Regions from separate parts of the Bradyrhizobium ferriligni genome, predicted to be linked through region 4. Evidence: riboswitches for the same ligand, from Rfam matches in the RefSeq annotation. Region 4 holds a riboswitch; each other region holds the start of a gene.
What was found. A riboswitch is a leader RNA that binds a small molecule or an ion and turns the genes downstream of it on or off. The one in region 4 is predicted to bind cobalamin.

Region 1 (7,919 bases), on a different contig from region 4:
TGGGTGAGATCGGCGTTGCGCCTAACATCATATAAGGAGTCATTGCGCTCGTTGATGAAACCACGCGTTGTCGACACTGAACGGATCAAGATCGTAGAACGGTGAGCTGACGAAAACCTGACGAGGATGCGCCGCCTTGCGTCATTTAAAGATCACGTTTGGCGTCCAGCCTGGACCGAAATTCCAAGTTTAATTCTCAGAAGGCCTTCAGGAATGTTTGTCCGATCCACGATGGTATTGAAGAGAATTCTTTACGCCGGAGGTTTCATCTGTCTTGGAATGGTCAGCGCGCTTGGCGCCCCCCTCTCGCTGCCGTCGGCCCCTTATAGCTACACGGTTCTGGACCAGGACCTTTCTGCCGCGCTGCAGGAGTTTGGCAACAATCTCAATATCAGGGTCAATGTCAGCACTGAAGTGAAGGGCCGGATTCGCGGGCGAATGCCGGACCTGCCACCGCGCGAATTCCTCGAGCGTTTGACCAACCTTTACAATCTTCAATGGTATTACGACGGCCTCGTGCTTTACATATCCGCGGCCCACGAGGCGCAAAGCCGACTGGTGGTGTTGAGCCCGATCAGCTTCGATGCGTTCAAGACCGCGCTCGATGCGCTCAACATCTCCGATGAACGCTATATCGTGAAACCGGCCCCGGGCGATGGCCTCGTCCTGGCTTCGGGCCCGCCACGCTTCATCGCGCTGGTGGACCAGACGTTGAAGGGCCTTGTGGCGGAGGCGCAGGCGCGGCGCAATCCTGCCGCCGCCGAAAGGCCGCCGCGGGATTCGGTTTTGATGTTGTTTCGCGGCTCCTCGAGTGTGGTTATTCGGGACGGACGCCCGGAAGGGCATTATTCGCCCGACGCGCCGCATCAGGACGGCGCCGTGCGCGAGGCTGGCACGGGCCAGAGGTGACCAACCGATGCGAGACCCCTTCAGCCAACGTCGATCCGATCTGCATTGGCTCAATCCGTCTGATCGTCAGCTTTTCGAATGCTGATGCTTCCAGCATGAGCTTGCGGACGTCTGGATGGCTGCGCCTTCTACCGAGCGCAACGGACGTGGACAACCAGCTACCCCTAGGCGCGAGCGGAAGCGGATGAGCGCCATCTTTGCCGGAAGCTCGGGGCCTAAAGGTCAACGCAAGCTTCCGTACCAGCCGCGTCGGAGCCGGAGGACATGAGCTTTCGTCTCGCTTGATCCGCCCATCATGGGAAAGGAGTGACAGGATGGATTTCAATGCAATCGGTCCAGCTAATGCGAGCCCAGAGCCCGAACCACCAGAACCGTTCACGGGCGCGCCCGGCTTTGAGCAGCGGCTGAGTGGCGCGCACGCTAGTGCTCCGCCACAACATGCTGCCCCTCCAGTGCTGCAGGGGCAGGCCTATTCGCCATATTTGGGCTCAGGCCATCCCTATTCGCCTACCTGGATGCTGGCCCCCTATTCGTCGTACCTGGATTTAGCGCATCCGTCGACCGACCTGGGCTGGGAAGATGATTCGCATACGCCGGCTGCGGTCCACATCGCGCCAGAACTGGAAAGCTTTCCGCAGCCCCTGTCTCAGCAGACGATCGCTCAGGCGATTGAGGCTCAGCCTGACGTCGATCAGGATCTGATATGGCAGAATGTGGATGCTGGCCCTTCGGGCGCGGGGCCATCGCCATCACATGGAGGGCCATCGTACGCCGGACTTGTGCAGGCCGGGCCGTCCCACGCCGGCCCCTCCCACGCTCGACCATTGCAAGCCGGGCCGTCCGAGGCAGGTCCTTCCGAAGCCACACCACCAGAACTTTCCGGGTTCCGCATGGTGAACGGACGTCTCGCTAAGGATTACTGGGTTTTCACCGGCCAAACAGCCACAGACGCTGAGATCGATATGCTTGAGCGCAGCGGAGTGAAGCCGAGCAGGGAGCAGCCCACAAAGGTTTTCACCCTTCTCGGGGTGCCTCACACAGCCGAATGGAGAGACGAGGGCTTCATTCGTCTCACACCGTCGCTGGATCCGACCCTTTGGCCTGACGAGCCGGCTGAAGATCGACCTGCAGACTCTGAGGAAGATCCACCTGCCCGCTAGCGACCATGGCCCGTGCCTCGGCAGGGCCATGTCCGTGGCGCCGATAGATTGAAATTGCGGACGGCAACAGCAACTGGTGACGGTCCTAGCCGGCAAAAAAATTGCCTAGCTCCTACTCTAAGGCCCAATCGTTCATTGCAGTAACCTGGTGACGTCAAGATAGCTCCCCGGCTCGAGATGAACGATCACCAGTCCCCTTCTTCTTTTATCTTCTCCGCCTTGCGCTTTCGGCCGCCTTGACCATCACGCGCGATTGTCACGTCCACAGCCGCCGGCCCGCAGCATTCAAGTCAGGTTTTACCACGGTGCTTTGGCCAAGGTGCGCAAAACAGTTTCCGTCCGCCCTTCCCGAAAGGACGGCGAGCGTGCAACCAATTCTTCTCAAGCCGCATTGCAGGCGGCCTTAACGCAAACCGCGTGGACATCGATTACCTCGCGCGCCTCGTGAAACGGGATTGCGTTCATTTGCGCGTCGGCACATCAACGGCGCAGTTTTCTTCGATCGGTTACCCTATACCGCGCCGCCTCTGCTCATCTCACCCGGAGCGTTTTTGATAAACTCCGATACTGGCGGCCCCTTAGGTGTGCTCAACACCTCCACTTTGGCACGTCCGTCCCGATGGCCGCGACCATGATTTCGAGCGGCATAGATCATGCCACTTGACGTCCGCTGCGGCCCCGCAAGCAGCGGCAGAGCCGACCTTTCGCAAACAGCCGAAAATGCGCGGGCGGACAGCTCCAAAGCGCTGTTCCGTCTGGCTACGTCCGGCCGAAAGCCGCCCACACCCCGTCTTCGCCGTCCCAGCTGCCGCGGCTCGCCGCCTTGGAGTACTCCGTGGCGCGCTGCTCGAAGAAATTGGCGTGCTCGACGCCATTGAGAATCTCGACGAGCCAAGGCAGCGGATGCGCCTTGAGCTGGGTAAACCCGCCCTCCTTGGCTTCGAAGAAGCCGAAGACCGGGGCAATCCGCAACTGGGTCAGTCGCCAGTCGGCGACATAGCGGACGTAAGTGTGGATCTGCTCAGGTCTCATGCCCTCGATCTTGCCGAGGCCGAAGGCGAGGTCGACGAAATTCTCCTCCAGCTTCACCATGGTTTTGGCGACGTCGACGATATCGTCACGGACGGAGCGCGTCACCGCGCCGGTTTCGCGGTTCCATTCGTGAAACAGCTTGATAATGCCCTCACAATGCAGGCTCTCGTCGCGAACCGACCAGCTTACGATCTGTCCCATGCCGTTCATCTTGTTGTGGCGGGGGAAATTGAGCAGCATCGCGAAGCTCGCGAACAACGCCATGCCTTCGGTGAAGGCGCCGAACATCGCCAAGGTCCTGGCGACATCGGCAACTGTGTCAACGCCGAACTCGTGCATGTAGTCCGCCTTGGCACGCATCTCGGAATAGCCGCGAAATGCCTCGAACTCGGTCTTGGGCATGCCGAGCGTTTTGAGCAGCAGCGCATAGGCGTCGATGTGGACCGTCTCCATATTGGTGAAGGCCGCCATCATCATCTGGACGGTGAGCGGCTGGAAGATCGGGATGTAGCGCTTAAGATAGTTATCGCCGACTTCGATGTCCGATTGAGTGAAGAAACGGAAGATCTGAGTGAGCAGCGCGCGCTCGCTGTCGGTAACGCGGTCCGACGCCCAATCTTTGAGGTCGGCACCAAGCGGCACCTCCTCGCCCATCCAATGGGTCTGCTGCTGGCGCTTCCAGAACTCGTAAGCCCAGGCATAGCGATCGACGTCATAGCTGCCGGTCGAATCGAGGAGGCCGACGCACCGTTTGCCGATCAGTGTGCGTGGATCGACGGATGAGAGATCGATCACTGACATGCGAGGCACTCCTCATAGTCAGCGCGCGGCTGCGGCGGCGCCGCTTTGTCGCCGTCAGCGATGTCGCCGGCGAACGCCGCCCGCGAGATCGATTTTGAACGGCAGTAGTAGAGGCTCTTCACCCCGCGCTTCCATGCCGTCCAATGCAGCATGTGAAGGTCCCACTTATCGACGTCAGCCGGTAGATAGAGGTTAATCGACTGGCTCTGGCAAATGAACGCGGCGCGGTCGGCGGCAAGCTCGACGATCCAGCGCTGGTCGATTTCGAAGGCGGTACGAAAGACCGCTTTCTCGTGCTCCGACAGGATGTCGAGATGGGCGACCGAACCCTCGTGCGCGATGATCGACTGCCAGGTCGCCGAAGTATCTACGCCCTTGGCGGCCAGCAGCTTGGCGAGATGCGGATTACGCACCGAGATGGCACCGGACAAGGTCTTATGGGTGTAGATGTTGGCCGGGATCGGCTCGACGCAAGCGCTGGTCCCGCCGCAGATGATGCTGATCGAGGCGGTTGGCGCGATCGCGATCTTATGGCTGAAGCGCGCCATCACACCGCGTTCCAGTGCATCCGGGCACGGCCCACGCTCGCGCGCGAGCGTCACGGATGCCGCGTCGGCATCGCGACGGATTTTCCGGAACATGTTCAGATTGAACGACTTGGCCACGACACTTTCCATCGGAATGCCCTTGGCCTGCAGGAACGAATGGAAGCCCATGACGCCGAGGCCGACGGAGCGCTCACGCAAGGCGGCGTAGCGGGCACGCTTCATGCCGTCCGGCGCCACCGTGATGAAGTGGGTCAGCACGTTGTCGAGGAAGCGCATGACGTCCTCGATGAAGCCTGGCTTCTCATTCCACTGGTCCCAGGTCTCGAGGTTGAGCGACGACAGGCAGCACACCGCGGTGCGGTCCTCGTCGCGATGATCGATGCCGGTCGGCAGGGTAATTTCGCTGCACAGGTTGGAGGTAGAGACCTTGAGGCCGAGCTCGCGCTGGTGCTTGGGGAGCGATCGGTTCACGGTGTCGATAAACAACAGATAAGGCTCGCCGGTCTGCAGCCGGTTCTCCAGGATGCGTTGCCACAGCTGGCGGGCGTCGATCTCGCGGATGACATCGTTGGTCTTCGGGCTGCGCAGAGCGAACGCGGTGCCGGCGCCCACGGCACGCATGAACGCGTCGGTAACGTTGATCCCGTGGTGCAGGTTGAGACTCTTGCGGTTGAAGTCGCCGGACGCCTTGCGGATCTCGAGAAACTCCTCGATCTCGGGATGGTGGATATCGAGATAGACCGCCGCAGAGCCGCGCCGCAACGAGCCCTGGCTGATCGCCAATGCCAGGCCGTCCATGACGTGGATGAACGGGATGATACCTGAGGTAACGCCGCCCTTCACCTTCTCGCCGATCGAGCGAACGTTGCCCCAGTAAGTGCCGATGCCGCCGCCGTTAGAGGCAAGCCAGACATTCTCGTTCCAGGTGCCGACGATGCCTTCGAGCGAGTCCGACACCGAGTTAAGGAAGCATGAGATCGGCAGACCGCGCGTGGTGCCGCCGTTGGACAGCACCGGTGTGGCCGGCATGAACCACAGCCGAGACATCGCATCATAGAGACGTTGGGCATGCGCAACATCATCCGCGAAGGCGCAAGACACCCGCGCGAACATGTCCTGGAGCAATTCGCCGGCGAGCAGATAACGGTCGGTCACCGTCAGCTTGCCGAACGGCGTCAACAGGTCGTCGCGCGTCCGATCGAGCTTGAGATCGGCCGGCCTTGGCGATGGCGCAAGGGGGCGCGGCAGCGGAGCCGGCGACGGCAACACACGACACAACTCAGGCGGGTTAGGCCTTGCCTGCGCTGGGCGCGGCCGCACATGCGACGGCTCAATGAGATGACCCTGCTGATCGAAATTGTAAGACGGCGACATCGGCAACCCCGCGATGTTAGGCGTGGGCCGCGCGGACGACTTGCGAGGAATCCGGGCAAATGTCCCCGGCTGCAAGCGACCCACCGGGGCACCCCGCCCGAGGACTTTCGTTCGGTCGCGGCAGGTCTCCTGGCTCGCGGGTCACTGCGGCCGTCGGCCTTCCCGGCGCTGTGTCGCGCCAGTGACCATGATGACAACCGCTCGCCGCTTACAGTTGCGGGGGCAGCCCCGGAGTTGCCGTGTTGGCGCACCGGGTTCCCTCTTAGCTTCCGACCTACAAGGTGTGGGGAGCGGAAGACCGTGACTAGCTAGAGATAGGCACTACTCGCCGGGATTCGTCAACTGGAGAGATCTAGATTGAGAAGGCAAAAACATACCGACCGCCCGGACCACTCTATCGCCCTGTCACTTCCGCTGCAGATGATTGGAGAAGCCGTTGGGCTGCCTTTCTAGTTTCCGTTAAGTTTGCGCATAACGGCAGGCAACATGAGAAGAACCGTTTCTGTCGCGTGATAAGATTGGCAGCGTTCGTGAGCGCGAATGGGCCAACTCTTTAGAGAAGCGAGCTGACCGAAAGCTGACGAGCGTTCGTTACCTGATGATCGCGGCTGGCTTCCATTTAGGAAGAAGCATCGGCCTCTAAATTTGGGACGAATTTTGGTGTCGATCCTGTTGTGAAAAATAGCAGGCATACTCATCCGATCTCGGAGACTGTCATCTTGAAGAAAGTGCTATGTGTTACTGTTTTCACCTGCCTGACGTCGTCAGGACGCTCGACGCGCCGCTGACGCTGCCATCGATGCCTTACAGTTACACGGTTCTGGATCAGGAGCTTAACTCGCTGACATGGCACCAGGCCAGGTGAACGCAACCAAACGAAGCTGGCACCGGCATTGAAATACGTCCAGGCTCCTTGCTTGCAAGGCTATTTCATCAATCGCCTTGAAATCATCTGAGCGCCGTCAGCTTCTCGAAAGGTTGTCCGTTTTATCATACGGCGTGAATATCTAGACGGCGGTGTTCCCATGGATAGTCGCGGAACTGAGCGCTGAAGGCGCACTGAGCAACAGGACGCAAGTGGTAGGACCTGTTGAACTCTGCCGATCAACACTCCTTGTTCGTCGCGATCTCGGGCCGCGCTGGTGACCGTCTTGTGGTGCACTCTTATATCGGAGGACGTGTAATGTCAGTCGACCTATCGCCAACCGCCAACTCAACTGTGGCTTTCTCCGGAATGCCCGCCCCGCCCTCTTCGGCGCAGGACTTTTCCAGCTTTCAGGCGATGCTGGCCAGCCTCTCGTCGAAAGACACGACCAGCGATCATTCAGCACCGCAGGAGCCGGCCCCCACAGAATCAACCAAGCAACTGACGGAGGAACTCACGCAGGAGGCGCGGAATATCCTGCCACCAGAGATAAGGGCAGCCTTGGATGCATATCAGGATGACCCACAGCCGTCCTGTGCTGCCGGCAGCCCGATCATTGCGGAAGCGCCCGTACAAAGCTCAAGGATCACCTGGAACGGTGGCACGCTGACTAATGCGGAACTGCAGATTGTCTCTGTGCTGAACCGCCACAAGGACAAATGCCCGCTTGATTGGAAGTCTCTGGGAGATTTGGCCGACGATCCCTCGACACCGCCGGATCTAAAGGCGGCGATCGAGGCACTGCAACAGGACCCGGAGCTCTTCTATGCGATCGGTTCGCAAGGCGACGGCCGCTGTGGCGGCAGGATCAAAGCGGGCGATCTCTGCGACTTTTCCGACCATCACCCTCAAGTTGCCGCGTTCCAGGAGCAGCGGGCGCGGACCTACGAGCAGAACTACATCCCATCCGACGGTACCGGGAACGGTGAGCCATCGGTCATGAACCTGACCGATGCCTTGCGCGAACTCTACCGATATTCCGATAACCTGCCCAAGAACTTGAGCCTTGCGGATTTCAGGCACATCGTGGACGGCAACGCCGACATTGGCAAATGCCCCCCACAGGTCCTCGCGGCGGCTCAATATTTTCTCGACCACCCGAATCAATGGAAGCAGTTGTACGGCGGCTCGATAGATCAGGTCCACAAAGAGGACTTCCTGCAGGTCGCT
Region 2 (7,125 bases), on a different contig from region 4:
ATTCCTTTGACGGCGAGATTCGCTGTTGGGGAGAACCCATGAGCCGTCCGCGCGACGATCGTCAGGACGATCTGTTTCGTCCATCTCTGGAGAAGATCATCAACCTTCGCCATCCGCTGGTGCGTCTGTTCGGCGGAGATCGATTGGGACTTCCTGGCGGGACGCTTCAGTTCGGTCTGTCGCCTGCGGGGCAGCCACCGTTGCCGACACGATTGGTAGCCGGACTGTTCATCCTCAAGCACATGCACAATCTGTCTGACGAGGCACTGTGCGACAGGTGGGTCGAGAACCCGTATTTTCAGTATTTCTGCGGCGAGGTGGTGTTCCGGCACGAGTTGCCGTTCGATCGCTCGTCGCTGACCCGCTGGCGCCAGCGGCTGGGTGAGGAGCAGATCGCCGCGCTGTTGCAAGAAAGCCTCTCGGTGGCGCATCGAACTGGGGCGATCGAGACCAAAGATCTCGAGCGGGTCGTTGTGGACACCACCGTCCGGGACAAGGCGATCGCGCATCCGAGCGATGCGCGGCTCATGCACCGGGCGATCGAGAAGCTGGTCGATTTGGCCAAACGCGAGGGTATCGAACTGCGCCAGAGCTATCTGCGCGTGGTCAAGCGCGCCGCCGTCATGGTGGGACGCTACACGCATGCCCACCAGTTCAAGCGCGCCCGGCGAGAACTCAAATTCCTGCGCACCCGGCTTGGCCGCATCATCCGTGACATCAGACGCAAGATCGAGGGCGACCCTGCGCGCGAGGATCGCTTTGGTCCGCGGCTCGATCTCGCCCGCCGGGTTCGCCATCAAGAGCAGCGTCAGCGCGGTCCCAAGGTCTACTCGTTGCACGCCCCCGAGGTGGAGTGCATCGGCAAAGGCACGGCCCGGGCACCTTACGAGTTTGGCTGCAAAGTCTCGATTGCCACGCCTGCCACAGCGCCCAAAGGCGGGCAGTTCGTGCTGCATGCCAAGGCCCTGCACGGCAATCCCTATGACGGCCACACGCTCGGTCCCGTCATCGCCGATCTCGAAAAGCTCACAGGGGTCCAGCGCGCCGCATCCACGGCGATAAGGGCTATCGCGGCCACAACTATCCAAACCGGTTCAAGGTCTGGATCAGCGGCCAGGTTCGCCGCGTCACCAACGCCATCCGCCGCGAGATGCAGCGCCGCGCCGCCGTCGAGCCTGTGATCGGCCATCTCAAGGACGACCACCGAATGCGCCGCAACCATCTCAAGGGCCGCGATGGCGACCGCATCAACGCCGTGCTCGCCGCCGCCGGCTACAACTTACCGCCACTGGTTCACGGAACTTTTACGCGTCCTGCTCTGGACACGCTGTCGCCGTCTATCGCAACGCCTCGCGTAAACGGTGCTCAGAAACGTTCTTCACGAACGACTTTCTAATCCCAGGTATATGGGCCGCATATCAGGGCATGATTGAGCTACGCTGAACTTGCGCCTCAACTAGGGTCAGATTTCGGCGGATGTCCTCGCCGTAATCGGACCATCGGCTGTCCTCCTTCCGCTGATGGAGGTCGGCACGTTGCCTAGCAGCGTCGCTCCTCCCGGACATACTTCCGCCCGGCCGCTAAAGGCGGCCGGGCCTTTTTTCACCAGGATCTCTCACGATTATCGAGCCCGCAAATCGTTGACAGGCGGTCGAATTCTCGACCAAGACCAGTCCCAGATCAACGGTCGGCTGGAGCCGATGCGGCGCGTAGTTCGCGGGCCGCGGAGACCATGTTGACCAGCGCGGGGCGAACCTCCTCCCATTTGCGCGTCTTCAGGCCGCAGTCCGGATTGACCCAGAGTTGCGAATCCTGCAGCCGCTTTCGAGCTAAAGCCACGAGCTCTTTCATCTCGCTCGACTCGGGCACGCGCGGAGAATGGATATCGTACACGCCCGGCCCGATTTGATTCGGATATTTGTAGTTCCGGAACGCGTCGAGCAGTTCCATCTTCGAGCGCGAAGTCTCGATCGAGATGACGTCCGCGTCCATTGCAGCAATCGCATCGATGATGTCGTTGAATTCCGAGTAGCACATGTGGGTATGGATCTGGGTTTGATCGGCGACGCCCGATGAGCAGATGCGGAAGCAATCCCCGGCCCACTCGAGATAAGCCGTCCACTCCGATCGACGCGGCGGCAATCCTTCGCGCAGTGCAGCCTCGTCGATCTGGATCATGGCCGCACCAGCATTTTCGAGATCGCCGACTTCGTCTCGGATAGCGAGCGCAATTTGACGACAGACCTCGCCTCGGGGAATATCATCGCGAACAAACGACCAGTTCAAGATCGTCACTGGTCCGGTCAACATCGCCTTCATCGGCTTCTCGGTTAGCGATTGCGCGTACCGCCACCACCCCACGGTGATCGGTTTCGGCCGTGAGACATCGCCAAACAAGATCGGCGGCCGGACACAGCGCGAACCATAGGATTGTACCCAGCCGTTTTTGGTAAATGCGAAGCCGGCGAGTTGTTCGCCGAAGTACTGCACCATGTCATTGCGCTCAAACTCGCCGTGCACGAGCACGTCCAGGCCAATGTCCTCCTGCCAACGTACGGCACGGGCAGTCTCTTCCTTGAGGAACTCGTCGTATTGTCCGTCGCTCATCGCGCCTCGCGCGTGTGCTGCGCGGGCATTGCGGACCTTCGCAGTCTGCGGAAACGAACCGATCGTCGTGGTAGGAAACGCCGGTAGTTTGAAGCGCTTGCGCTGGATCTCGGCACGACTGGCAAATGGACTGGCGCGCCGGCGCGTGGTCCGGTTAATCGCTCTCATCCGGACGGCGACACCGGCATCTTGGATCTTTGGCGAAGTCCCACGATTGGTGGTGGCGCGCTCCGATTCCGCAAGAGCGCCGGCAACATTCTGATCGCCTGCAAGAGCCCGCGCCAAGGTCGCAAGCTCGCGAATCTTCTGAACCGAGAATGCAAGCCAACTCTTGACGTCTGAAGCGAGCTCCGTCTCGAGTTCAACATCGACCGGCACGTGAAGCAGCGAACAGGAGGGAGCGATTTGTATGCGATCCTTGCTGAGCTTCGCGATAGCGGGATCGAGCCGCTGGCGCAGTGCCGACAAATTCGTTCGCCACACATTGCGGCCGTCTATCGCGCCGAGTGACACGACAAGATCACTTCGCTTGGCGGTTATGATCTGGTCCAATAACGCTGGCGACCGAACCAGGTCGACGTGCAGCCCGGCGACAGGCAGGCGCAAGGCGGTGGGAAGATTGTCGCCGAGGCCACCGAAATAGCTGGCGACCATGATCTTGATGGCCGGCCCTTCCTTGGCGAGCCGGTCATAGGCATGTAGCAAGGATTTTCTTGATTCCTCATCCAGATCAAGAACCAGGCAGGGCTCGTCGAACTGAACCCAATTTGCCCCACGTTTGGCCAATTCCTGCAGAACCTCGATATAAACCTGTAGCAGGTCATCCAATAGTGACAGTGGCTGGAACGCAGGATCAGCACTCTTGCCTAGCTTTAGGAATGTGACCGGGCCGATCAGGACAGGGCGAGTCTGAAAGCCAATGGCCTTGGCTTCCTCATACTCCTCGATAGGCTTGCGAGAGGACAGCCTGAAAGTCTGTCCGCGGTGAAATTCCGGGACCATGTAATGGTAGTTGGTGTCGAACCACTTGGTCATCTCCTGCGCGGGTGCGCCATCGCCGCGAGATCCGTGGCCGCAACTCGCACCCCGGCTGTCGTATTGTGAACCGCGTGCCATGGCGAAATACGTCTTGAGGGAAACGGGCTCGGCTTTCGAGGCGTAGACTTCCGGGATGGCGCCGACCATAACACTGGTGTCGAGCACCTGATCGTACAGCGAGAAGTCGTTCGACGGAATGACGGTGACACCGAGGGACTTCTGGCGCGCCCAGTTCGCGGCACGTAGGCCGGCCGCATCCTCGAGCAACTGCTGTTCGCTGGTTCTTCCGGCCCAATAGCTTTCGAGTGCAAATTTGAGCTCGCGCCTTGGACCGATGCGCGGCGTTCCGAGCGTGGCAACCGGAAGTGAGAGAAGAGACATAGCGCTAACCCCGTGTTGGGGGCAAAGGCCGTGGCGGACGCAGGCAGGAGAAGTCGCCCGAGCGACGGCTGCTTGGCGCACCACCGGGACACCCCGCCCGTGGATGAACATATTGTCGGGGCAGGTCTCCTGGCTCGCGGGTCATTGCTGCTGTCCGGCCTTCCCGAAGCCGCGCGGGCTTCAGTGACTTTGTTGGACAGTGGCTCGCCGCTCACAGTTGCGGGGGCAGCGCCGGCATTGGCACCGGCTTCCCTCTTAGCTCCGGATCAAATGGAAACCGGAGAACCTCGACGACTTGGATTATCGGCAAGAGAACTCGGCCGTCAACCTCTCAAATTGGTGCTGCGGCCTCTTACGCGAACGACGCTCCAAGGCCACTCTTGATCGCGACGTGGACGCCACTCTCCAATCATAAGATATCGAAATGGCCATCTCGAAGGCGCGTGGCGTCGGGCGGCGTGTCAGATCTATTGAAGAGACGACGCGGCAGTACCACGCCGAGCGGGACGTTTTCATGCGGCCCGGCTTTCGAACGATTCATCGAGCACGCTTCGATGCCTCCTCCCTTCTCCACCAATAACCATGGATCAGTGTCGAATAGGCGCAAGAGGTATGCGCTAAATCCAGCAGCGTGCTCAGCGAGCATGTCGATGTACGACCAGCCAATCCTGGTAGGCGTTACGCTGATGTTTTAGTGATACTGGCCAAAGCAAGCACATTGAATCACCACAACCACAAGAGAGCCTCGCAATGAAAATTGCTGTTTGGAGCGCCCTCGGCGTCTTTGCTGCTGCCGTCTTTACTGTCGGTCTGTTCGGCTGGATGGCAAGGCCTTTTATGAGCCACCCCGTCAGACAGATGCTCTCGAAAGCGTTGAGTAATTCAAGCCGAAGCTAGTAAGACCTGAGACTTTTCTCTTGCCGGTCGACACGGCTGCGTGGAAGCGCAGTTCCTCTAATGTTGACTGCAATGACGAGCAGGTAGACGACGGCCCATAACATCGCGCGAGCGGAGAATGCTACGTCTCGTCCGCCTGCTTGATCCGTGAAGTTCCTTAACGTCGATTCCAAATCGCTCGCCGCTGAAGGGCGGCTCCGCGTTGATGTAGGCCGCAAAGTGCCAAGCACAACAGGCTTGGGCGCCCTCGACATTCGTAGTAGCGGCGACGCCCCCGGATCACACGGATCGATGGCGGCATACCTGCTCCCAATTGTCGTCAAGACTCCGGCAGCAAGGCATTCGCCCGCACTGTCGAAGATTCAGTGCGTGATAAGAATCATTCTCGGACGTCGTGGCGAATAGGCTGAATGGTAACATTAGAACGTGCGCAGGTCGGTAAGTCGACAAAGACGGCACAAATCTGGCGCGAACTGCCGGTTATTGCCTGGCACGAAGAATGCAAGCCCTTGGCATGTCCAGGCTTCTCCTCCTGGGCGGGTCCAGCATTGCAAATTGAGGCTTTGGCTGACCACTGAAGTTAGCGGCGCGTGACATCGAGGGACGGCGCCTGCTCGTGCGGGACATCGGCAGGCGCCCGCGTCACGTTGCCGCTAACTTCTTGCGATCGCGCATAGCACGTTGAGGAGAACGTCCCCGCTTTGGAATTGACGTGTGGATGATAACCAGATGGGCCGGAAGCAATGAAGAAAATGTCTGGAAGACGCGTGCTTTGGTTCTGTATCGGTCGGTCGCTGATCTGCCTGGCCGGGCTGGCGGCGACGAGCAACAATGTTCGCGCCAACGACCACGCGCTTGTCGAAAGGGTCAAGTCAACGTGGCGAGCGCAAGATGGTGAGACTATAGAACAAATCATCTCCATGGTCTCGAAGGTGGCTCACTTTGTGCCTCGATCATGGGGAGTCGCCGAAGGAATTGACCGAACAGAGTATGTCTATTTTTCATGGACCAGGCACCCGGACAATAGATCAGACGAACAGTACGCTATCACTTGGAAGATCGCGACCGACGGGACGATTAAACTTGCGTCGACATATGCAAAGCCGATTGAGTTGGGCTGGCGTGCCTTGGCGCTCTCGTTGATCGCCAGTGAAGTCACAGATGGCGAAAGGGACGCAAATCTTCACTTTCTGCATGATCCGGCCAACTTCAATTTCGTGACGACTGCGCAAGGCAAGCTCGGCAATCTTCTGCGGCACGGCCGCTGCCATATCATTGAACCCGTTGTAGTTGATTACGTGTCGAAACCGAATGACAAGTCGGCCGAGAAGGGGGATCTGTGGCGCGTTCTGCTTTTGGTGAACTGTAAGATCCCGGGGCCCCATTATTTTACCCACAACGGCGTCATCGCTTTCGAGAAGAGCGAGGGACAAGATTGGGAGCCGCAATCTTTCTTCGCCAAGCGCATCGCGGCCTTTCCTCCAGGCTCCTGGTTCGATCGGATAGAGCCAAGTGAACGGGAAGCAATAGAGAGGACGCGAAAGGCCTCGGCCGATGGTCGCACAAAGCAAGATCGCGGCGCAGCTCCTTGACGCTGAGCGCCTCCGAGGAGCAGCAAAGCACACGCGTTCGGAAGCGCTGACTTGACCTGTTACGCTTTTGCGACAAACCGCGAGCCCCTCGCAGCTCGTCATAGGGTAGCACCGTTGCTCTCGGCCCATTCCGCGAAGCAATCGATGCCATGACCAGGCGACCACGTGCCAGCTTACGAGAGCCGGCTTAGCCCTCCCCGCTCACATGCAGCGAGCGGACGCCAACCTGCGACGCGGCCAGCTCTAGATCCATTCTTCGGGGGAGTTGGCCCAGCGATGCTTGCGGCCCCTGCTCTGACCAGGCGTGCGCGCAGCGCATCGCTTCAACGGACAATGGCACCCGTAGGAGCGTGACGCCGAAGGCGGCACGCGGGAGCGAGTGCAGCGACGAGACCGGTTAAAAGGGTACCCGGGAACGGGGCAGTGATAGCGACGCCGGCATACTTCATGGCGGCGGGCCCCTTTCGCGAGTATCCCCGGCGAGGAGCTCTGCAGCCATGCTGCGATTTATCGACCGCAGAATTGGGACGGAAGATCGAGATTTCCTCACGCGCATTCGTTTGCGCGTCGTAAATCCCGATCTGAAGCATGCTTCTTTAGCTCTTCCCCA
Region 3 (7,919 bases), on a different contig from region 4:
GCGAAGGCAGCAAGATCGCTGTCGGAAAACGACAACACCACGAGATCGGCCGGATCCTGGCCGAGGTCCCTTGGCGTCGCGGTCTCCTCAAGGCCGCGGCTCTCGCGGAAGACGACGTGCATCAGACACCAAGCCGTGCCCTGATCGCGGCTTCATCGATGTCGGCATGTTCGCCGATCACGACGAGCTTCGACTGCCGCGCCCGTGCGCCCCAGGGCATGTCGAACTGATGCCGCACCCGTTCGCCGACCGATTGCACCAGCAGCCGCATCGGCTTGCCTTCCACCGCGATGTAGCCCTTGGCGCGCAGCACATTCTGCTCGCGCGCCAGCCCCTTGATCGAGGCGACCAGCGCGTCGACATCCGAAACTTCCGGGAGATCGATCACGACGGAATTGAAATCGTCGTGCTCGTGTTCCTCCTCGCCATCGTGATGCGACGGCCGCGCCGCGAGATCGTTTTCCGCCGCCGCCTCGAGCCCGAGGATCACGCGCGCGTCGATCGTGCCGTCGACGACGGGCAGCATCGGCACCTCGCGCGGCATCTCGGCCGCGATCACCTCTTTCGCTGCCTTGATCCCCTCCGCCCCGGCAAGGTCGGCCTTGGTCAGCAGCACGAGATCGGCACAGGCGATCTGGTCCTCGAACACCTCCGACAGCGGCGTCTCGTGGTCCAGATTGTCGTCTGCTGCGCGCTGCGCGTCCACCGCGGCCGGATCAGGCGCAAAACGGCCGGCGGCGACAGCCTCGGCGTCGGCCAGCGCGATCACACCGTCGACCGTGATCCGCGAACGGATTTCCGGCCAGTCGAACGCCTTCAGCAGCGGCTTCGGCAGCGCGAGCCCCGAGGTCTCGATCACGATGTGATCGGGCTTCACGTTCCGCGCCAGCAACTGCTCCATCGCCGGGATGAAATCATCGGCGACGGTGCAGCAGATGCAGCCATTGGCGAGCTCGACGATGTTCTCGGCCGGACAATTGGCGTCGGCGCACGACTTCAGGATGTCGCCGTCGACGCCTTCGCTGCCGAATTCGTTGACCAGCACCGCGAGCTTCTTGCCGTTGGCGTTGCGGATCAGATGCTGGATCAGCGTCGTCTTGCCGGAACCGAGAAAGCCGGTCACGACGGTGACCGGAATTTTGGCGAGCGTGGTCATTCTGCGGCCTCCGGCACGACGGGAAGAGGTGGAATGCGGGCGAGCGATTGCTTGCGGAAGATTTCCGGACGGCTGCGCCACGGCACGATGCCGTCAGGCGCTGCCGCATAGGCGGAGGCACCGGCGATCACATCCGCGGCATTGTCAGCGGACAGTCGGCCGTAGACATAGGACCATCGCCCCGGCGCGCTGAGCGCGACCGAGCAACCCTGGCTGCAGGCCGACAGACATGCGACGGGAACCAGATTGACGTCATCGGGCACGCCGGCCTCAACGAGCGCGGCATGCAGGCGCGCACCGGGCGCGAGTTCACCTTCCGCCGGCGTCTGGCCGGCGCGGCAAGTGATGCAGACATGAAGTGTAACGCTCATCGCCCTTCCTGGATTGACAGCGGGAAGCGATGAGGCACACGAACCGATTTTGGACAGGTTCGTTCCCCGTCGCGGAACACCCCGTCCGCCGGTCTCACAACATGCTGCGTTGGCAGGTCTCCCGGCTTGCGGAGCAGGTTTTACCCTTCGATGCCCACCTTCCCGACTCCGTATGGAATCAGTGGCTTGGGCATCTCTCCGGTCACGGTCGCGGGGGCGGCTGCGCTTCGGGCGAACCTTGCGGTCATCGCCCTATCGCATTCCCTCTTCGCCTGTCGTAGGACAGGAACCAACGCGGACCCACCATTCGTCCAAGCCTCGCACTTGTCAAGCCGAAGGAACGTGATGACTTCTGATGGAAACGAAGCTGAAGACGGCGCCGTCGGCACCGATTCTTCGCTGGATGCACGCCATGCGGACAAGATGGCGAAAAAGAAAGCCGCCCGCGACCGCATCATGGCGACCAAGAGCGGTGAAAAGGGCCTGATCATCGTTCATACCGGCGCCGGCAAAGGAAAATCCTCCTCCGCGTTCGGCATGATCGTGCGCTGTGTGGCGCACGGCTTTCCCTGTGCCGTGGTGCAGTTCATCAAGGGCGCCTGGGATACCGGCGAGCGCCGCCTGCTCACCGGGCATTTCGGCGATCTCTGTCAATTCCATGCGATGGGCGAAGGCTTTACCTGGGAGACGCAGGATCGCGCCCGCGACATCGCGGCAGCGCAAGCCGGCTGGGAAAAGGCCAAGCAGCTGATCGCGGACCCGAGCCTGCGCATGGTCGTGCTCGACGAGATCAACATCGCACTACGCTACGATTACCTCGCGATCGCCGATGTCGTCGACTTCCTGACCACATCGAAGCCGCCGATGACCCATGTCGTACTCACCGGGCGCAATGCCAAGGAGGAACTGATCGAGATTGCCGATCTCGTCACCGAGATGACGCTGGTGAAGCATCCGTTCCGCTCCGGCATCAAGGCCCAGCCGGGCGTCGAGTTCTGACGGACATCACGATGGCGCGCGCATTGATGATCCAAGGAGCCGGCTCGGACGTGGGCAAGTCGCTCATCGTCGCCGGCCTTGCGCGCGCGGCCCGACGGCGCGGCCTGCGCGTGCTGCCGTTCAAGCCGCAGAACATGTCGAACAACGCCGCCGTGACCGTCGACGGCGGCGAGATCGGCCGCGCGCAGGCGTTGCAGGCGCTCGCCGCCGGCGTCGAGCCGCACACCGACATGAACCCGGTGCTGCTCAAGCCCGAGACCGATGTCGGCGCCCAGATCATCGTGCACGGCAAACGGATCGCCACCGCACGCGCGCGCGAATACGCCGGCATGAAGCCGTCGCTGATGGGCGCGGTGCTGGAGAGCTTTGGCCGCCTGAAAGAGCGCGCCGGCCTCGTGCTGGTCGAGGGCGCCGGCAGCCCCGCCGAGGTCAACTTACGCAAGTCCGACATCGCCAACATGGGCTTTGCACGCCGGGCTGGCGTGCCCGTGGTGCTGGTCGGCGACATCGACCGCGGCGGCGTGATCGCGCAGCTCGTGGGCATCAAGACAGTGATCGACCCTGACGATGCCGCGATGATCCAGGGCTTTGTCATCAACAAATTCCGCGGCGATCCGACATTGTTCGATGACGGTTACCGCCTGATCGAAGAGCGCACCGCCTGGCGCGGCTTTGGCGTGCTGCCCTGGTTCGTCCGCGCCGGCGAGCTTCCGGCCGAAGATGCGCTTGGGCTCGGCGAGGCGCGCAAGCCCGGTCAGCGCAAGATCGCATTCCTTGCGCTGTCGCGGATTGCCAATTTCGACGACCTCGATCCGCTGAAGCTCGAGCCCGGCGTCGATCTCGTGATGGTACGTCCGGGCGAAGCCATCCCGGGTGATGCGAAGCTCGTTATCCTGCCCGGCTCGAAATCGACCCGCGGCGATCTCGCCTACCTGCGCGCGCAGGGCTGGGACATCGATCTCCTGGCGCATCATCGCCGCGGCGGCCATGTCCTCGGCCTGTGCGGCGGCTACCAGATGCTCGGGCACACCGTCGCCGATCCCGATGGGATCGAGGGGCCCGCCGGCGAAACGCGCGGCCTCGGGCTGCTCGATGTCACGACCACGATGACCGAACAGAAGACGCTGACGCGCGTCAGCGCAGTGCATGAGGCGACCCATCAACCGATCAACGCCTATGAAATCCATATCGGGCGCACCGACGGGCCGGATCGCACGCGACCATTTGCGTTGCTTGGCGGCGGGCCGGAAGGCGCCATTTCGAGCGACGGGCGCGTTCACGGCAGCTATCTGCACGGCCTGTTCGCCTCGGACGAATTTCGCAAGGCTTTCCTCGCGCAACTCGACATCGCGGCGGCTGATCAGCCCTACGGCGCCAGGGTGGAGAGCGCGCTCGACGCACTTGCCGAGCACATCGAGACCCATCTCGATGTCGAAGGCCTGCTCGCGCTGGCGCGCTAAACGGACAGCACGGCGGAAAGGCGAGACCATTCCGCCTCGCCGCCCGGCAAGCCGAGCCGCAACCATCCCGGCTGTTGCCGGAAGACGCGCGACCAGATCTGGCCGCCGGCAAGCTTCGCCTGCGCGGCCAGCGCATCGCCGACCTCATAAAGCCGGAACAGCGGCGTGCCGCCGAGCAGCGTCCAGCCCTGCGATCGCGCCGCCGCGTCGAGCCTGACGCAGTCGTCCGCGAGCCGCGCGGCGGTCGCCTCTGCCCAATCGCGATCGAGCAACGCGCGCCGTCCGATCGCAATCGCGGCGCCCGAAACCGGCCATGGGCCCGCCATCGCAGCAAGCGCGACGATGTCAGCCTCGCTGCCGATCGCGAAGCCAAGACGCAAGCCGGCAAGCCCGTAAAACTTGCCGAATGAGCGCAGGATCAGGAGCCCCGCGCGTCCTGCTTCCGGTGCAAGGGACAGGTCAGGAACGGCGTCCGCAAAACTCTCGTCGATGACGAGCCGGCCAACGCGCGGTAGCAGTGCCAGCAACTCCTGCCGATCATGGCGTCGTCCATCGGGATTGTTCGGATTGACGACGATCGCAATGTCCGCTCCTGGGAGCGCGGCGAGATCGGACACCTCGGCGACGTCCCAGCCGGCGGCCGACAACACCGCGGCATACTCATTGTAGGTCGGCGCCAGGATCCGCGCCCGCCCCTTGAGCGCCAGATGCGGCAGCAACTGAATGGCGGCCTGCGCACCGCCCATCGCCATCATCGGCGCGTTGGTGGCATAGGCCTGCCGCGCGGCGTCGTGCAGCGATTCAAGATCGGATCGCGACGGCAGCGCGCTCCACCGTCGCGGTTCGACATCGACCAGGGGATACGGCACCCGGTTGATCCCGGTCGACAGGTCGATCCAGTCGTCCGCGGCGCCGCCGAAGCGCTGCTGGGCGACATCAAGATTCCCGCCGTGCTCCCGCATGCGCCGCTCCTTCACGCCAGCGCCAGGGCGACGCACGCCGCAGCCAACAGCACCATGGCGTAGCGATAGAGCTTCAGCCCAATGAGGACGTCAGCGGCAGCCGGATCGCGCGCCCCCTCGTTCAGCCAGGGCTCATCGGCGATGTGACCGTGATAAATGCGGGGACCGCTGAGCCGGACGCCGAGCGCGCCAGCCATCGCGGCTTCTGGCCAGCCGGCATTCGGCGAGCGATGACGATGCGCATCGCGCAACATGCATGACCATGCCTGCGAACGGTTCGGCGCGAGCAGCACGAACAGAAGCCCGGTCAGCCGTGCCGGAACGAGATTGGCGAGATCGTCGATCCGGGCGGCTGCCCAGCCAAAGGCTTCGTGCCGCTCGGTGCGGTGGCCGATCATCGAGTCCAGCGTGTTGATCGCCTTGTAGCCAAGGATCCCCGGCAGGCCGAACAGCGCGCCCCAGAACACCGGCGCCACGATGCCGTCGGATGCATTCTCGGCGAGGCTCTCGATGGTGGCGCGCGCGATGCCGGAATCGTCGAGCGTAGCCGGATCACGCCCGACAATCTGCGCGACCGCCAAACGCGCAGCCGTGATGTCGCCGGATGCCAAAGGACTTGCCACCGCGGCGACATGGTCATGCAGCGAGCGCACGGCAACCAGCGGCCATGCCAGGACACCGACGAGGACAACGCGAACCCATCCGGATGCGAGCACGAACTGAACGGCCCAACCGAGCGCCACTACCAGCGCGATCACCGAGATCGCAGCCGCGACGCCAGCCCCGCGACGAAACGCCGGCGGATCGGAGGCGCGGTTCCAGGCGCTATCGACAAGATGGATCAGCCGGCCGAGCCAGGTCACGGGATGGCCGATGCGGGCAAACAGCGCGGACGGCCAGCCGATCAAGGCATCCACCGCCATCGCCACCGCCATCGCTCCCGCAAAACCCACGCAACCCTCTCCTCGCCGCGATCCCCCTGATGCGCAAGACATCGGCCGAGCGCAAGCCCTCTGTGACGGATTTCGGCTTTGTCTTTCTCCGCGATTGGTGGTTAGAGCGTCTCCGAACGACGTGCGTACCGGTCGCACAGGAGATGATATGGTCGTCATTCTGATCACGGGGGGAGCCCGGTCCGGCAAAAGCCGGCGCGCCGAACTTCGTGCGCGCAGCTTTCCGGGGCAACCGGTCTATATCGCAACCGCCGGGGCGCTCGACGCGGAAATGGATGAGCGGATCGCCAAACATCGCGCGCGGCGCGGCAGCGACTGGATCGAGCGCGAGGTGCCGCTCGATCTCGTTGAAGTGCTGTCCGAGACCGATGGCGGCGGCGCAAGACTGGTCGAATGCCTGACGCTCTGGCTATCCAATCTGCTGCATGCCGGGCGCGACTGGTCGCAGGAAGTGACGCGGCTGGCGAATGCGCTGTCGCGCCAGCACGGCCCGGTCATCCTGGTCACCAACGAGGTCGGTCTCGGCATCGTGCCGGACAATGCATTGGCGCGGACTTTCCGCGACGCCGCAGGAATCATGAACCAGACTATCGCCGGCATCGCAGACGAGGTCGAGTTCGTCGTTGCGGGCCTGCCGATGAAGCTTAAATGAAGTCCGAGATCGATCCTGCCAAAGGCCCCGCGATGGTCTCATTCGACGATACGTTTCGCCGCCAACTGCACGAACTGTTCGTGTGGCGGCGCGACGTGCGGCGGTTCCGGGCCGATCCGCTGCCAGATAACACGATCGAGCGGCTGATCGAGATCGCCTGCCTGTCGCCTTCGGTCGGCCTGAGCCAGCCCTGGCGGTTCGTCATTGTCGACGACGAGGCACGCCGCCGCGCTGTCATCGACGACTTCAAGGCCTGCAACGCCGATGCGTTGCGGTCCTATTCGGGCGAGCGCGCCGCAAAATATGCCGCGTTGAAATTATCAGGCCTGGAGGAAGCGCCGGGCCATCTCGCCGTGTTCGCCGAGAAGACCGACCGGATCGGCGCCGGTCTCGGCCGCGCGACGATGCCGGAGACGTCGGAATATTCCGTGGTGGCCGCGATCTGCTCGATGTGGCTTGCCGCGCGCGCTGAAGGCATCGGCATCGGCTGGGTGTCGATCCTCAATCCGGAACGCATTCATGACGTTCTGGAAATCCCGGTCTCCTGGAAATTTATCGGCTATCTCTGCGTCGGTTACCCCCAGACCGAGTGCGACCGTCCGGAGCTCGAACAGGCCAAGTGGGAATCGCGGCGAGGTCCGGATGAATTCACCATCCGACGCTGATCGAGCCCCTGCCGGCGACGGCACCTCGAGCTGTGACGCGCACTGGCGCGCCGACATCGCCTCGCTGGTCTTTCCCGTGCCGGAGCACCGCGCCATCTGCGCGGTGCATCGGGGCGCCTTTCGCACGCTGCTTGGCACCGATCCAACGGTCGACGCATGTCTCGCCTATTTCAGGCAGTTTGAACAAGCCTTCAAGGCAGCCGCGCGCGCCAAGATCGAGCGCAAGCGCATTCTCCTTGGAACAAATTTGCATCTTACCAGTCGCGACATCACCCGAAAGCTGCTAGAAGCCGATCAAATCGAATGTGGAGAACGACCATGAGCCAGTCCCAGACCGCGCAAACCCAGGTTACTCAAGCTCAGGTCACGCTGCCGATCGCTAGCCGACAGGTCGGACGGCTTGCGCAGTCGTTGATGGCCATGACGCTCGGCCTGTTCATCGTCGGCGTGGTCGGCTTCTCGCACATCGACGTGATCCACAACGCCGCGCATGACGTGCGCCATTCCAACGCCTTCCCCTGCCACTGACCGCCCTTGCATGAGCACGTTTCGCTCGATCGTCTTCTCGTCGGTCATTGCCGGATTCATCGTCGGCCTGATCGTCACCGCGGTCCAGCAGTTCGGCACTGTTCCCCTGATCCTCAGGGCCGAGGTCTATGAGAAGGCGGCCGCGCACAAGCACGAAGCCGCGGCGTCACCGC
Region 4 (7,919 bases):
GATCTCGTCGCGCGAGAGGATCATCTGCGCACCGGTCACAGGGTCGGCGATGCTGCGGCCGCCGTTACCGTCGTCGAGCAACATCAACCCGTGTCCGCCGATCCAGACGAAGCGCGCCTCCACCGCCGGCATCGATGGCGACGACTGGAAGCCGGCGACGATGTCGGGCGTGTCATGGCCGCTATAGCCGACCGCGATCTCGCGGGTGACGCCGCGACCGGAGAACGCGCCGCCGGGATTGAGCGACAGCCAGCCGCTGAACATCCAGGTCAAGACGCAGATGCCGCCGATCAGGCCGGCGATGTGATGCCAGGCCATCCAGCCGCGATAGGGCGAGACGGCGCCGCTCGCGTAGCGGCGCGTCAGCCGCAGGCGCAAAATGCCGATCCAGAAGCCGGTGACCGCGACGACAAGACAGACCCCCGAGATCCACAGCACCACATCCCGCCACAGCGGGCCCTCCTTGCGCAACACGGTCGGATAGATCCAGTGCGGGATCGAACCAAGCCAGTTCCAGATGCGCTCGGGACGCGTGGTGTCGAGCGCGATCTCGCCGCTGCGCGATGAGACATAGAGCTCGGTGCCATCAGGGTCGCCGAGGCCGATCAGATAGAGCGGCCGCAACGGATCGAAGCGCGCCGTGACCGACCATTGGTCGCGCGTCACGGTGTCGAGCAGTTGGGGTTGCACCGCGCGCGGATGATGGCGTGCGATGGCCAGCGCCTGGTCCGGCGTGATGCGGTCGATCACGCTGCCATCGGTCGCCGAAATCGTGATCGTCCCTCCCTTCCACCCGGTGACGCGATAGACGGGCGTGTCGCCCATCATCGCGAGCCGCAAGTCACGCGGATAACGCTCCACGTCCGCGATCGCCATCGCGCGATCGGGTGCGAGCTGCACCTTATTCCAAGGAATGACAGGGAGCGCGGCGAGGCGCTCGCTGTCGGTGAGGCGCGGAAAGGCCACGTACATCATGACGAGGCCGGTGATGAACCACATCGCGAACAGGAGACACGTCGCAATGCCGATCCAGCGATGGACGATATAGAGCCACCGCCGCCCGCGCCGGATCACAGCGTTGCGCATGGTCAGAACTTCACGTTGACGGACAATTCGGCCGTGCGCGGCATGCCGAGCAGCCACTGCCCCGTGCCGTTCGAGGTCACCGCGTAGACCTTGTCGAACAGATTGTAGAGGCGGAACGCGACCGTGGTTCGGTCATCCGGCTTCCACTTGACGCCGCCATTGACCACGTTGTAGCCCGGCCGCAGCTGGGTGTTGGCGAGATCGGAGTACATCGCACCGACGATCTGCACGCCGCCATAGACCGACCAGTTGGGCGCGAAATCCCACGTCAGCCAGACGTTCGAGACCTGCTGCGGCACGTTAACCGGGACATTGCCGTTGAAGCTGACGATCTTGCCACCGACCACCTGGCTGTTGTTGTCGTATCTGGCGCGCAGCAGCGCAAGATTGGCGTCGACGCGCCAGCCGTCGCTCAGCGCGAACCCGATCGATCCTTCGACCCCGCGCGATGATTGCTGGCCGATCTGCAAAGCCAGGCCGCCGGTGGGATTGCCGGGATCGGGAATCGTGAGCCCGGTCTTGACGATCTCGTAGGCGGCCAGCGTCCACTCGCCGCGGCCGTCCCAGAACGCCTGCTTGACCCCGATCTCGGTCTGCTTGCCGGTCGCAAGCTGGAAGGTTTTTTGCGTCGTCGACAGCGAGATCAGATTGCTGACCGGATCGACGCCGACCGCATACTGACCGTAGAACGCGAGGTTCTTGATCGGCTCGTAAACGAGGCCGGCGCGCCAGCTCGTGCCCGATAGCGTCGTCTCAAAACTGTTTGCCGGCGTCTTGTAGTCGGTGCGGTCGACCTCGGGGCGGTCATACCTGACCCCGGTGACGAGCGACAATTGATCGGTCAGCGAGAGCCGATCCTCGGCGAACAGCGCGTATTGATTGACGATCGCGTTGAAGCCCGGCGTGGTCGCCGTCGTCGTCGCGAAGAACGATCCCGGATCGAACACGTAGGGATTGACCGACGACGCGCCGCCATAGGGCGAGTTGTTGATATGGGTGAAGTCGATCCGGTTGACGTCGAACCCGGCGACGACCTGGTTCGCAAGTCCGAATACGTGACCGCTGACGGTCGTATCCATCCGGTTGCCGAGCTGCTTCTGGTCGTGGAAGATCTCGATATAGCTCGTGCGATCGATCAGCTGGGTCTTCGGATTCCAGGTGTAGTTCTCGATGTCGCGCCAGTGCCGCTCGCTGGTCAGGTAATACAGCGTGTTGTTGACCTTGATGCCGTCGGCGACATCCCACTCGGTCTTGAACCGGGTCCAGCTGTCCTGATAGCGGATCGCGCTGTCCGATGCGTTGTAGTTCTTGAAGCGCAGCGCGTCCTGGATCGAGCCGTTGATCAGCGGCGTACCAAAATAACGCGACGGACTGCGGTCGCCGTAATCCTCCGACAGCGTGAAGGCGAGATTGTCCGACGCCTGCACCCGCACGGCGGCGGAGACCACCGCATTCGAGGTCTTGTCGCGATCGACCCAGCCGTCCGACATGTTGCCGGTGGCGTTGACGCGGTACGACACATTGGGATTGATCGGACCGGTGCTGTCCACCGAGAGCCGCCGCGTCATGTTGCTGTCGAGCGAGACCTCGGCCTCGTTATAAGGCGTATTGAGGGGTTTCTTCGGAATCACGTTGATGACGCCGCCGATCGCGCCCTCGCCGTATAGCACCGAGGCCGGCCCGCGCAGCACCTCGATGCGCTGCGTCGACCAGGTGTCGTAGGGGAACGTCAGCGTGCCGGAGCCGATATAGAAACGCGTGCCGTCATACAGCGTCATCACCGAGTTGCTGCCGGAAAAGCCGCGGGTGCTGAACGACAGGCCGCCATTGCCGGGCGCCGGCGTTGCGATGAAGCCGGCCGCGTCCTGGGTGACGGCATCGAGCACATTATGCTGGCCGCGTTCGGCGATGGTCTGCGCCGTGATGATCTCGACGCTGGCGGGCGTCTGCAGCGGCGTCAGATTGAGCCGGCTGCCGGTGCCGCCCTGCGTGGTGGCGTTGAGCGTCGGCGATGCCGATCCCGAAGCGCCTGACGCCGCGGCGCGCGGCGTGTTGCTGGCTGGTGCGGCCGTCGCGGGCCTTGGCCGCGGCCGCGCCGCGGCGGCCACGTCACGGCTGCGCACCGCAGGCTTCGGCTTTGCCGCAGCGAAAGGCGCGACCTCGATCGGATCGAGCCTGGTTGGAGGAGGTGTTTGTGCCGAGCCTTCGGCCGGCAGCAGCAGCGATGACAGGGAGCAGAGAAGACCGAGGCGCCATTTGCGCGCAACGGGAGAGGACGGAGACATGAAAGGACTCGCGGTAACGTGGCACGTCACCGCGAACGCGGACTGGCGCATTGCCCACAAGGCAGTGCTCCGATCCCACCAGGACGCCCCCGCCCGATGTGCTCGCGTGTGACCACGACTGACGGCAGGTCTCCTGGCTCACGGGTCATCGCCTGTCGACGCCTTCCCGGGCCTGATAGCCCAGTGGCAAATTGACGAAAGGCTCGCCGTTTACAGTTGCGGGGACAGCTGCGGCATTGGGGTTACCCTCGCACCGCATTCCCTTTTGATCCCCGAAGGGAACCGTCGGCAAAAACGATAGGTGGTGGCGGCAGGGCTGTCAATTCGATGCGATTGTCGCACACATGCTTTGCGGGATGGTGCTGCGGCGATGACACAGCGATGTCATGGCTGACGCAGAGACTTCCTAGACCCGTCATCCTGAGGAGCCGCGAAGCGGCGTCTCGAAGGATCGACGGCCACCAGCCGGGCCGTCGACCCTTCGAGACGCGCTACGCGCTCCTCAGGGTGACGGATCACTCGACGCATCCCTCCATCACCTCATCAATCTCCGCTCGCGAGAGCGCACCCATCTCGGCGATGAACACGATGCGCGTGCGCGGCACGCCGGGCGACGGCACGCCGCCCGCAGCCAAGGTCGCGCGGCCGCCGGCGAGTTGAAACACCGTCAGCCGCCCGGGCTGCTCCACCGTCTCGAACAATCCCTTCGCCCGCGCCAGCTTCGGCGCCAGTCTGCCGATCGCCTGCTGCAGGCGCAGCAGCACGACGGGCCGCTCCGAGGTCCAGCTCAGCGTCTCGAAGCGATCGGACACCGGCCGTCGCGGCGCGGTCTCGCGCGGCGCCGGCACATGATCGAGATCCGCCGGAAACAGCAGCGCGGCCGGCACCTCGCCATGCAACGCATCAACCACCACGGCCGCGGGACGAATCGCGCGCAACGCGTCGCGGATCGCGGCGCACGCGGCGGCATCGGCCAGATCGACCTTGCTCAGCGCCACCACGTCCGCCGCCCGCAGCTGCGAGCGCAGCAGCGCATCGTTCAGCATCGCCGCAGGCTGCGTTGCATCGACCACGCACAGCACGGTCTCCAGCGGCGCCTCCTTCCAGATCACGGGATCCATCAGGTTGCGCACGATGTCGGCGGGATCGGCGATCCCGCTGGTCTCGATCACGATGAATTCGGGACGCGGATCACGCCGCAGCAGCGTGGCGAGGGTGCGCAGCAGGTCACCCTCCAGCGTGCAGCAGATGCAGCCGTTGCTCAGGCTGACCACGCCGTCGCTGGCGCCCGCGATCAGCTCCGCGTCGATATTGATCGCACCGAAATCGTTGACCACGGCGGCGATGCGCCGCCCTTGCGCATGCGCCAGCAGATGGTTGACGACCGTGGTCTTGCCCGCCCCGAGGAAGCCCGCGACCAGCAGGATCGGGACCGGCACCTCAGCCCCCGGCGACGGGCCGGCGCACCGGCCGGCCGGGACGCGCCGCGACATCGAGCACACCATCGCTGATCAGCGGCTGGCCGCTGACCACGAGATGCCGCACGCCCTCCGCCGGACGATTCATCGCGGAGAAGGTCGCGCGATCGCTCAGCGTCTCGAAGTCGAAGACCACGACATCGGCGTCGGCGCCGACCTGCAGCCTGCCCTTGGCCCGCATCGCCGGCGTGCTCGCCGACAGGATCTCGGCCGGGATCAGCGCGCATTTGCGGATGCCCTCGAGCAGCGACACTTTCTTGCGCTCGCGCACCCATTCGCGGATGAAGCGGGTGAAACAGCCCGCCGAACGCGGATGCGAGGTGGCATCGTCGGGCAGCGGCCAGGCGTCGCCGGTGTAGGGGCGGCCGTCCGACAGCGTCCACGGCATCGCATCGGAGGCGATCGCGCCGCCCGGATACAGCACCGCCATGTCGAGCAGATCGCGATGATGCGCGTTGTTCTCGATGTCGAGCACGTGCCACAGCACCAAGGTCGAGGGCTCTTCGGCCTGTGCCGCCAGCAACTCCTCGCGGCTGCCGAAACGGTGACCATCGGTCACGCGCTGCACCGAATCATAACCGAGGCCGTTGCGCTCCTCGAACTTCGGATCGCTGAAGAAGGTCGCCGCCAGCACGGTCGAGCCGGTTCCGTAGGGATAGGCCTCCACCGTGATCGGCAGGCCCTGCGCCTGCGCTTTCGCGATCAGCGCAACACAGCGTTCGATATCCGTCTTGCTCGACGAGTTGAAATGACAGATGTGCATATGCGCGCCGGTGGCGCCGGCATACCCGATCAGGCGGATATAGGCCTCGGCCGCGCTCTCGGGATCGATCCGCGACATGTAGGCGACGTGGGTGAAGGTCGGCACCGCATGCGTGGCCGCGAGCTGGCACACCGCGGTCAATTCCTGCACGCCGGCGCCCGGCGCATAGGCGTTGAGAATGCCGATGCCGATACCGCCCTCGTTCAGGCCGATCGCGAGGCGGTCGAGGATGCCGCCGACCTCGCCTTCGGTCGCGACGTTTTCGATCCAGCGGCGATCGCGCATCGCGGCGCCAAACGATTCCAGCGAGCTTTCCGAATTCGAACCGGTCATCGCACCGATGCGCGCGAAGGCCCAGTTGGCGGCGGCGCCGTAGTTCAGCACCCTGCCCTTCTCGGCCTGGCGCTTGTACCAGGACGCGACCGGCAGCACGCCGGCCTCGAGGTCGAGCGAGGTCGTCACCCCGTCGAAGGCCTGCATGCGGTCGGCCGGAATGGTCTGGCCATGCGCGTGCAGGTCGATGAAACCCGGCGCCACCACGAGCCCGGTCGCGTCGATCTGCCGCTCGGCGCCGCCGAGGCCGCTGCCGACCGCGGCGATCTTGCCGTCGACCACAGCCACATCGCCGATCGCGTCCATCCCGCTGGCCGGATCCACCACCCGGCCGCCGCTGATCACCAAGCCACCCATCTCGCCACTCCCCGCATTCCGAAACCGACCGGTCTCCTGTCGAGCACAGAGAAGCGCATCGCACTGATCGCAGCAAGCCGGCCAGGGTTGTGGCGACATGCTGTGACGGAATATCCGCCGCGCCGTGATGGCGATTGCAGAGTGAGGCCCTTCCTACGTTCCGGTTGCACGCCGCGACGGCAGCCCGCGCCAGAGATCGGGGCCGGGCTTCACGCGGCTCGCCACGAGTTTCGGCGGCGTGCGGTCGTTGGCGATCGCCGCCTCGACCGCGCGCTTGAGCCTGACATTGTCGATCTGCGCCAGGAACCGCCGGATGACGGCATCCTGATCCGCGCTTTGACCGGAGATCGCCGCGCACAGCTCTGCGGTCGTCCTGCGGAAGAAGTGGAAGGCGTCATCGGCCGCGCTGCCCAGCCGGTCGACCTCGCCGGCCACACCGAGCGCGTGCATCCGATCGTCGTCGTCAAGCGTCACTGCGAAGCGCAGCACGGCAAGCTGCCAGGCACAAAGCAGCTTGCTCTCCGGTTCGGTCGCATTCTCGCGCATCAGTCGAACACCCCGCGCGCCGGACCTCGTTCGGCTGTCGAGGGAGGTCGGGCGCGGCGCGACTATCGTTGCGCGGGAATAGATTTTCGAGGGGAGCGCGCGCCCGATCGCATAGGAATCGCATAGGCGGAGCGCGCCGAGGCCCAATTCGCTCAAATCCCCTCGAACTGCAGCCGCGCCAGCCGGGCGTAGAGGCCGCCCGCGGCGACCAGTTCGGCGTGGGTGCCCTGCTCGACGATCCTGCCCTGGTCCATCACCAGGATGCGGTCGCAGGACAAGACGGTCGCCAGCCGATGCGCGATCACCAGCGTGGTGCGGTGGCGCATCAACTCCTCCAGCGCGGTCTGCACCAGCGTCTCGCTCTCGGCGTCGAGCGCCGAGGTCGCCTCGTCGAGCAGCAGCAGCGGCGCATCGCGCAGAATCGCGCGCGCGATCGCGATGCGCTGGCGCTGGCCGCCGGACAGCGTCACGCCGCGCTCGCCGAGCTGGGCGTCGAAGCCTTCGGGCAGGCGGCGCAGGAATTCAGTGGCATGGGCGAGATCGGCGGCGCGCTCGACCTCGGCATCGGTGGCATCGGGCCGGCCGAACCGGATGTTCTCGCGGGCGCTTGCGGCAAACACCACGGAATCCTGTGGCACCAGCGCGATGCGCGCGCGCGCCTCGGCCGGATCGGCCTGCCGGATCGGAACTCCGTCGAGCGAGATCGTACCGGACGTCGGATCGTAGAAGCGCAGCAGCAGATGGAACAGCGTGCTCTTGCCGGCGCCGGACGGACCGACGATCGCGACCTTTTCACCTGATCGCACCGCCAGCGACACGCCGTCGACCGCGAGCGCGTTGGGCCGGGTCGGATAGGCGAAGCTGACATTGTCGAAGCCGACATCGCCGCGCGCCGGCTGCGGCAGCGCGCGCGGCGATGCGGGCGCCGCGATCTGCGGCCTGACGCGCAGTATCTCGAACAGCCGCTCGGCGGCGCCCGATGCGGCCGAGACCTCGCCCCAGACCTCGCTGAGCTGGCCGAGGCCGCTCGCGGCGAACGCCGTGTAGAGAATGAACTGGCCGAGCCGGCCC

Region 1: linked by a shared signal. The riboswitch ahead of AC1VNY_RS17180 (ribonucleoside-diphosphate reductase subunit alpha) and the one ahead of AC1VNY_RS09795 (TonB-dependent receptor) in region 4 are both predicted to bind cobalamin.
Region 2: linked by a shared signal. The riboswitch ahead of metE (5-methyltetrahydropteroyltriglutamate--homocysteine S-methyltransferase) and the one ahead of AC1VNY_RS09795 (TonB-dependent receptor) in region 4 are both predicted to bind cobalamin.
Region 3: linked by a shared signal. The riboswitch ahead of AC1VNY_RS14155 (DUF1636 family protein) and the one ahead of AC1VNY_RS09795 (TonB-dependent receptor) in region 4 are both predicted to bind cobalamin.

The regions. Positions count from the first base shown of each region.
Region 1 covers NZ_JBXEJO010000026.1:30,314-38,232, forward strand. Annotated here, with positions in the region: gene AC1VNY_RS17165 (nodulation protein NolB) at 1-43, opposite strand, end outside; gene AC1VNY_RS17170 (secretin N-terminal domain-containing protein) at 214-909, shown strand; gene AC1VNY_RS17175 (ribonucleotide-diphosphate reductase subunit beta) at 2,829-3,902, opposite strand; gene AC1VNY_RS17180 (ribonucleoside-diphosphate reductase subunit alpha) at 3,893-5,719, opposite strand; cobalamin riboswitch at 5,927-6,142, opposite strand; gene AC1VNY_RS17185 (HrpF/NolX family T3SS translocon protein) at 7,008-7,919, shown strand, end outside.
Region 2 covers NZ_JBXEJO010000021.1:13,504-20,628, reverse strand. Annotated here, with positions in the region: gene AC1VNY_RS14540 (IS5 family transposase) at 39-1,181, shown strand; gene AC1VNY_RS14535 (transposase) at 1,151-1,396, shown strand; gene metE (5-methyltetrahydropteroyltriglutamate--homocysteine S-methyltransferase) at 1,681-4,026, opposite strand; cobalamin riboswitch at 4,129-4,331, opposite strand; gene AC1VNY_RS14525 (nodulate formation efficiency C protein) at 5,667-6,515, shown strand.
Region 3 covers NZ_JBXEJO010000020.1:45,855-53,773, reverse strand. Annotated here, with positions in the region: gene cobN (cobaltochelatase subunit CobN) at 1-122, opposite strand, end outside; gene cobW (cobalamin biosynthesis protein CobW) at 122-1,156, opposite strand; gene AC1VNY_RS14155 (DUF1636 family protein) at 1,153-1,527, opposite strand; cobalamin riboswitch at 1,622-1,836, opposite strand; gene cobO (cob(I)yrinic acid a,c-diamide adenosyltransferase) at 1,873-2,526, shown strand; gene AC1VNY_RS14145 (cobyric acid synthase) at 2,538-3,986, shown strand; gene cobD (threonine-phosphate decarboxylase CobD) at 3,983-4,948, opposite strand; gene cbiB (adenosylcobinamide-phosphate synthase CbiB) at 4,960-5,901, opposite strand; gene cobU (bifunctional adenosylcobinamide kinase/adenosylcobinamide-phosphate guanylyltransferase) at 6,050-6,553, shown strand; gene bluB (5,6-dimethylbenzimidazole synthase) at 6,586-7,218, shown strand; gene AC1VNY_RS14120 (hypothetical protein) at 7,196-7,540, shown strand; gene AC1VNY_RS14115 (CbtB domain-containing protein) at 7,537-7,746, shown strand; gene AC1VNY_RS14110 (CbtA family protein) at 7,757-7,919, shown strand, end outside.
Region 4 covers NZ_JBXEJO010000013.1:6,808-14,726, reverse strand. Annotated here, with positions in the region: gene AC1VNY_RS09800 (PepSY domain-containing protein) at 1-1,086, opposite strand, end outside; gene AC1VNY_RS09795 (TonB-dependent receptor) at 1,089-3,371, opposite strand; cobalamin riboswitch at 3,478-3,673, opposite strand; gene AC1VNY_RS09790 (CobW family GTP-binding protein) at 3,887-4,810, opposite strand; gene AC1VNY_RS09785 (amidohydrolase family protein) at 4,812-6,302, opposite strand; gene AC1VNY_RS09780 (hypothetical protein) at 6,456-6,848, opposite strand; gene AC1VNY_RS09775 (ABC transporter ATP-binding protein/permease) at 7,001-7,919, opposite strand, start outside.